DNA from 2 places in the Achromobacter xylosoxidans genome. Region 1 is predicted to be linked to the other one. Evidence: riboswitches for the same ligand, from Rfam matches in the RefSeq annotation. Region 1 holds a riboswitch; the other holds the start of a gene.
The links. Region 1 has a riboswitch for glycine ahead of IAG39_RS11525 (D-amino acid dehydrogenase). Riboswitches for the same ligand answer to the same signal wherever they lie in the genome.
Positions count from the first base shown of each region.

Region 1 (3,399 bases):
CAAGAAGCCCGTGCAGTGCGCCCCCGCTGCCGGCTACATCGTGCCCCGCATCCAGGCCCTGGCCATGAACGAAGCGGCCCGCATGGTGGAGGAAGGCGTGGCCAGCGCCGAAGACATCGACACGGCCGTGCGCCTGGGCTTCGGCCTGCGGTTTTCGGTTCTGGGGCTGCTGGAGTTCATCGACTGGGGCGGCGGCGACATCCTCTACTACGCCTCGCGCTACCTCGCCGATGCCATCGATCCGCGCTTCGCCTCGCCTGCCGTCATCGCCAGCAACATGGAACAAGGGCGCAACGGGCTGCGCGACGGCCAGGGCTTCTATGACTACGCCGGCATGGACGTAAATGCCTACAAGATGGAGCGGCTGGCGCAATTGTGCAAGCGTCTGGAAGTGATGGACCTGTTGCCCCGCCACAACGCGGCAAGGCAGCCGCCCGCGCGATAGCGCGCCGGCCTGCGCGCCTACTTTTCCAATTCGCCCAGGATCCGGTACGCCAGCCGGACCCTGGCCTCGTTCGGATAGTTGCGGTTGGCCAGTATCACGATGCCCAGCTTCTTCGACGGCACGAATGCCACATAGCCGCCGAAGCCGTTGGTCGAACCCGTCTTGTTGATCCACACGGCCTCCTGCGGCGGCAGCGGCGGGTTCAATGCGGTCACGGGCTGGCTCTGGCTGTTGTAGTTGCCGGCATTGGCCGTCAGCAACGCGTCCAGCGTCGCCGGATAGCGCAATTGCTCCCAGGCCAGGTCCTGGGTCATGTCGCCCAGCTGGTAATAGCCGACGTGCGTCTGCGCAATCGCGCCGCGCAGTTCGGCATCCGCGAGGTTCAAGCCCATGTTCGCGTCGACGAAGCGGATCAGGTCGCGCGCGCTGGTCTTCACGCCATAGGCTTCGTCGGCCAGCACGCCCGGATTCACGCGCACGGGCGCATCCTGCTTGTTGTAGCCCTGCGCGTAGTCCGCCATCCTGGCGGCCGGCACGTCGATGTAGGTGCTGGTCAGGCCCAGCTTGGGAAACAGGTCCCGCTCCATGGCCGCCTTGAACGGCCGGTTCAGGCTCTTGGCCGCAACCACGCCCAGCATGCCGATGCTGGGGTTGGCGTAGGTGCGATACGTGCCAGCGGCATGCTCGGGCTTCCAGGCCTTGAGGTAAGCCATCATCTGCGCCTGGTTCGTGACCGCGTCGGGCACCTGCAAGGGAAAGCCGCCGGTCGTGTGCGTCCCCAGGTTGATCAGGCTCAGTTTGGCGAAGTCGCTGCCGGCGAGCTCGGGCAGATACTTGGCCGGGCTGTCGCTCAGCGCCAGGCGGCCGCGCGCCTGTGCGTAGGTTGCCAGGGTTGCCGTGTAGGTCTTGCTGATGGAGCCGATCTCGTACAGCGTGTCGCTGTCGGCCCGCCTGCCGGTTTGCCTGGATGCCACGCCATAGTTGTAGAAATGTTGCGTCCCGTTGCGGGTCACGGCGATCGACATTCCCGCAATGCCATGTTCGCGCATGACGGCCTGGACCGCCTCGTCGACCTTGCTGTCGGTCTCCGCCTGTCCGGCCTGCGCCAGCCCGCAGCCTGCGGCCATCAGCGTAAACAATCCCGTGCGCAGCATGCTGTTCAAGCGCATTCTCGTCATTCCCTGTCGTGTCGGATCGGTGGCGCCGCGACGGCGGCGCGCAAGCATCGTAACGCGGCGCGGCGCCTTATTGGTACTAACCCTTGGTCTCATTTTGGGGGATTTTGGCTATCCTCGCCTCGTCGATCCAAAACCCCGCAGAAGAGACCTGCCCCCGCGGCAGGCGCCGACGGAGCAACCGCCCCGGAAACTCTCAGGCAAACAGGACTGCGCGGTCTAGACAATCTGGAGAGAGGCGCGGATTGCGCCCACCGAAGGGGAACCCGCCGCCGCCTGCGCCGCGGGTGAAGCTCTCAGGTACAGAGACAGATGGGGTGCTGCGGCCGGGTGGCCGCGGCCACTCAATCTGGAGCCATCATGCCCCGCATCGCCATCATTGGCGCCGGTATCACCGGCGTCACGTCCGCCTATGCCCTGAGCAAACTGGGATACCACGTCACCGTCTACGACCGCCAGCGCTATCCGGCCATGGAGACTTCCTACGCCAACGGCGGCCAGTTGTCGGCCAGCAACGCCGAGGTCTGGAACAGCACCGCCACCATCATGAAAGGCCTGCGCTGGCTCGGCCGCCACAACGCGCCGCTGCTGCTCAATCCCCGCTTCAGCTGGCACAAGTACTCCTGGCTGGCGCAGTTCATCGGACAGATCCGCAACTACCGCCGCAACACCATCGAGACCACGCGGCTTGCCATTGCCGCGCGCCAGCACCTGTACGCCATGGCGGAAGAAGAAGGCATAGATTTCGACCTGGAGCGCCGCGGCATCCTGCATATCTACCACGACGCCACCAGCTTCGAGACCGCGCGCCGCGCCAATGCGCTGCTGCAGGAAGGCGGGCTGGAGCGCTACGCGGTGTCGCCCGAGGAAGCGCGCAGCATCGAACCCACGCTGCAAACCCCTTGCCATGGCGGCTTCTACACGCCCTCGGACGCCACCGGCGACATCCACAAGTTCACCAGCGGCCTGGCCCGCGCCTGCGAGCGCCGCGGCGTGCGCTTCGCGCAGGACGCCGACATCCGCAACATCAGCGTGGACGGCGCGCCCTACGTGCTCGACGTCGCGCGCGAGGGCGGCGCGCGCCGCGAGCAGCACGAGGCCGACGCCATCGTCGTCTGCGCCGGCGCCGTCAGCCGGCAGTTCGCCAGGCAGCTGGGCGACACGCTCAACATCTACCCGGTCAAGGGCTATTCCATCAGCGTGCACCTGGACGACGCCGCCAGCCAGGCGGCCGCACCGCACGTCAGCCTGCTGGACGAAGCCGCCAAGATCGTCACCAGCCGCCTCGGCGACCGCTTCCGCGTGGCCGGCACGGCCGAGTTCAACGGCTTCAACATGGACATCCGCGCCGAACGCGTGCAGCCGCTGGTGGACTGGACCCGCAAGCACTTCCCCGGCATCCGAACTTCGCGCGTGGTGCCGTGGTGCGGGCTGCGCCCCATGACCCCGAGCATGATGCCCCGCGTGGGTCCGGGCAGGCGGCCCGGCGTGTTCTACAACACGGGGCATGGGCATCTGGGCTGGACCTTGTCGGCGGCGACGGCGCAGATGCTGGCGGCTAGCGTGAGGGAGGGGGTGGGAGAGGCTTGAGTTGAGGCGAGCAAACCCAGCATTGATGCAACCAGGTTTGCTCGTACCGCTTCGCCTACTTTCTGTCCGAATAATGGGAGAAAAGCCGGCGGATAAGTGAACTCCAGTCTACAGTTGCACCTGTCGGTACTTGCACTGGAGGCCCATGCCGTGAAACGCTCGCATCAAGACCAGGCGATTCCATACTGC
Region 1 covers NZ_CP061008.1:2,450,892-2,454,290, reverse strand. The annotation lists gene IAG39_RS11535 (3-hydroxybutyryl-CoA dehydrogenase) at 1-445, shown strand, start outside; gene ampC (class C beta-lactamase) at 463-1,623, opposite strand; glycine riboswitch at 1,752-1,843, shown strand; glycine riboswitch at 1,845-1,936, shown strand; gene IAG39_RS11525 (D-amino acid dehydrogenase) at 1,981-3,210, shown strand; gene IAG39_RS11520 (hypothetical protein) at 3,361-3,399, shown strand, end outside.

Region 2 (3,399 bases), 1.5 Mb from region 1:
GGACGGACGGTATTGCATCTTGCGGAACGGGCGCGTGGCTGGCGCCTGCGCGCCCGTTCCGGCCAGGCGGCTTAGCCGTTGGCGACGGCTTCGTAGCCGGCGGCGTCGAGCAGCTTGTCGGCGTCGGCGGCGTTGACCGGCTTGATCTTGAAGATCCAGGCGGTGAAGGCCGATTCGTTGATCAGGTTGGGATTGTTTTCCAGCTCTTCGTTGAACGCGACGATTTCGCCGGCCACGGGAGCGTAGATGTCCGAAGCGGCCTTGACCGATTCGACCACGCCAGCGGTTTCACCGGCGTTCAGCTTGGCGCCGACCTTCACGTCGCCAACGAAGACCAGGTCGCCCAATTGATCCTGGGCGGTATCGGTGATGCCGACGACGAACACGTCGCCTTCGGCTTTGACCCATTCATGGGACTCGGTGTACTTGCGATCGGTGGGCAGACTCATGGGAACTCCTGAGGGAATGCGGGTAGATGAATGGTGTTGCGCGCCTCGCGCGGGCGGCCGTCGCCCCAGGGGCCGGCGGCTCGCGCGAAGCTTCGAGTTTACGAGTGTTCGACCGCTTTGCCGTTACGCACGAACGGCAATTTGCAAGCCAGGGCGGGCACCCATTTGCCGCGGATGTCGACCTCGACCGTGTCGCCCGGCTTGACGCCTTGCGGCAGGCGGGCAAAGCCGATCGACACGCCCAGCGTCGGCGACATGGTGCCGCTGGTGAGCTCGCCCGTGCCTTCCTTGGTGCGCACGGCCATATGCGCGCGCATCACGCCGCGCTCTTGCAGCTTCAGGCCGATGAAGGTGGCGGGCGTGGCGAACTGTTCCAGCGCGTCGCGGCCGATGAAGCGGCGCTCGGCGTTCTTCAGGGACACGGTCCAGGTCAGGCCGGCCTGGTCGGGCTGGGTCAGCTCGTCCATGTCCTGGCCGTAGAGATTCATGCCGGCTTCCAGGCGCAGCGTGTCGCGCGCGCCCAGGCCGCAGGGACGAACGCCCTGGGCGACCAGGTCGCGCCACAGTTGCACCACGTCGGCGGCGGGCAGCACGATTTCAAAACCGTCCTCGCCGGTGTAGCCGGTACGGGCCACCAAGGTGTCGTCACCCACGCGGGCGGCCACGAAGGGCGTCAGCGGCTCGCTGGCGGCCTGCCAGGCCGGGCGCGCGGCCCAGACCTTGGCGCGGGCGTTCGGGCCTTGCACGGCCACCATGGCCAGGTCGCGGCGCGGGTTGATGGCGACGTCGAACTGGCCGGCCTGCTTGACGCGCTGCATCCAGGCGACGTCCTTGTCGGCCGTGCCGGCATTGACCACGACGCGCCATTCGTCGGCGGCGAAGAAATAGATGATCAGGTCGTCGATCACGCCGCCTTGCGGGTTCAGCATGCAGCTGTACAGCGCCTTGCCGGGCACGGTCAGCTTGGACACGTCGTTGGCGACCAGACGCTGCAGGAAGGCGAACGCGTCCGGACCGGCCACGTCGACGTTCAGCATGTGCGACACGTCGAACATGCCGGCGTCCTGCCGCACCGCGTGGTGCTCTTCCAGTTGCGAACCGTAGGCCAGCGGCATGTCCCAGCCGCCGAAGTCGACCATGCGGGCGCCAGAGGCGATGTGTTCTTCAGCCAGCGGGGTGCGTTTGAGGGTTGCGGACATGCGCGGAAACTCCGGGGCGGCAGTGTTGCCAGGGTTACGGAATGCCAGTGGTGCCAAGCGGGGTGCACTTGTACAACGGCTGAATCTTCCGCCCCTCTGTCCTTTTGCCTGAGAGTTGCCCCGCATGGCGGGTTTGCACCTTCGGCGCCTGGGCTGCTCGCTATGTCCCTAGTTCAGGGGCGGCGCCAGGTCTCTCCAGAGTACTGTTTTGCCGCGTCCGCGCGGTAAAAAAACCGGGACAGGGCAAGCATGGGCGGTATGGGTTACCTGAGCGATTCCGGGCGAATTGCGCCTTCGGCGGCGGCCGGACGTACAGGCCGCTCTCTCCCGCAACATGCGTGACAGCGGCGCAAGCATACAACGAAAGCCGCAGCCAGGGAATGCCTGCGGCGGCCTCAGCCCAGCGCCGTGTCCAACAACATCATCAGCACGAAACCCAGCATCAGCCCGCAGGTCGCGTAGACCTCATGCCCCTTGCGGTGCGATTCGGGGATGATCTCGTGGCTGATCACGAACAGCATGGCGCCCGCGGCAAAACCCAGGCCCCAGGGCAGCAGCGGCTCGGACCAGCCCACCACGGCGGCGCCCAGGACCGCGCCCAGCGGCTCGACCAGGCCGGACAGCATGCCCAGCGCCACGGCAAACGCGCGCTGGTAGCCCGCCGCCAGCAGCGCCACCGCCACCACCAGCCCTTCGGGAATGTCCTGGATAGCAATGCCGGTGGCCAGCGCGGTGCCGCGCATGGCGTCGTTGCCCGCATAGCCCACGCCAATGGCCAGGCCCTCCGGCAGGTTATGCAGGGTGATGGCGAAAACGAACAGCCAGGTACGGCGCAGGCGGTGCGCCTCGATGCCTTCCCGGCCCTTGATGAAATGCTCGTGCGGCAGGGTACGGTCCATGAGCAGCAGCACCGCCGCGCCCAGCAACACGGCAGCGCCTACCGTCAAGCCGGCGCCCCAGGGGCCATAACCCAGGTCGCGACCCGCCGCGATGCCCGGCGCCACCAGCGAAAAGGCGCTGGCGGCCAGCATCACGCCGGCGCCGAAGCCGAACATGCTGTCCTGCATTTTCTGGGGGATGGTCCGGGCGAACAGGATGGGCAAGGTGCCCAGGGCGGTAGCGCCAGCTGCGACCAGTCCGCCCAGAAGGGCATCGCCCACGTGCGGCGCACGCACGTCCAGATAGACCCACAGCTGGTGCAGGCCCAGGCAGGCCACCAATACGGCCAGGGTCCACACGCTGATGCTGGTGGCCGCCGGCCGCACGCGATGACGGCTGAAGGTATTCATGTGCCGCTGCCCTCCTTGCGAGAGATGCGCTCAGCGCTGGGCCGCCGCGTAGCGGCGCGCCACTTCAGGCCAGTTCACGACATTGTAAAAGGCGCCGATGTACTCGGGCCTGCGGTTCTGGTACTTCAGGTAGTAGGCGTGCTCCCACACGTCCAGCCCCAGAATGGGCGAGTTTCCGTGCATCAGGGGGCTGTCCTGGTTGGCGCTGCTTTCCACCACCAGCTTGCCGGCCGGTGTGACCGAAAGCCAGGCCCAACCGCTGCCAAAGCGGGTCAGCGCGGCCTTGGTGAACGCATCGCGGAAGGCGGCCTGCCCGCCCAGCTCGGAGTCAATGGCCGACGCCAACGCGCCATCCGGCTCGCCTCCGCCCTCGGGCGACATGACCGACCAGAACAGGCTGTGGTTCGCGTGGCCGCCGCCATGGTTGCGCACGGCGCCGCGTATGGCTTCGGGCAACTGCTC
Region 2 covers NZ_CP061008.1:952,493-955,891, reverse strand. The annotation lists gene gcvH (glycine cleavage system protein GcvH) at 72-449, opposite strand; gene gcvT (glycine cleavage system aminomethyltransferase GcvT) at 548-1,648, opposite strand; glycine riboswitch at 1,735-1,857, opposite strand; glycine riboswitch at 1,893-1,988, opposite strand; gene IAG39_RS04385 (ZIP family metal transporter) at 2,044-2,937, opposite strand; gene IAG39_RS04380 (superoxide dismutase) at 2,968-3,399, opposite strand, start outside.
Region 2: another riboswitch for glycine. It lies ahead of gcvT (glycine cleavage system aminomethyltransferase GcvT); the one in region 1 lies ahead of IAG39_RS11525 (D-amino acid dehydrogenase).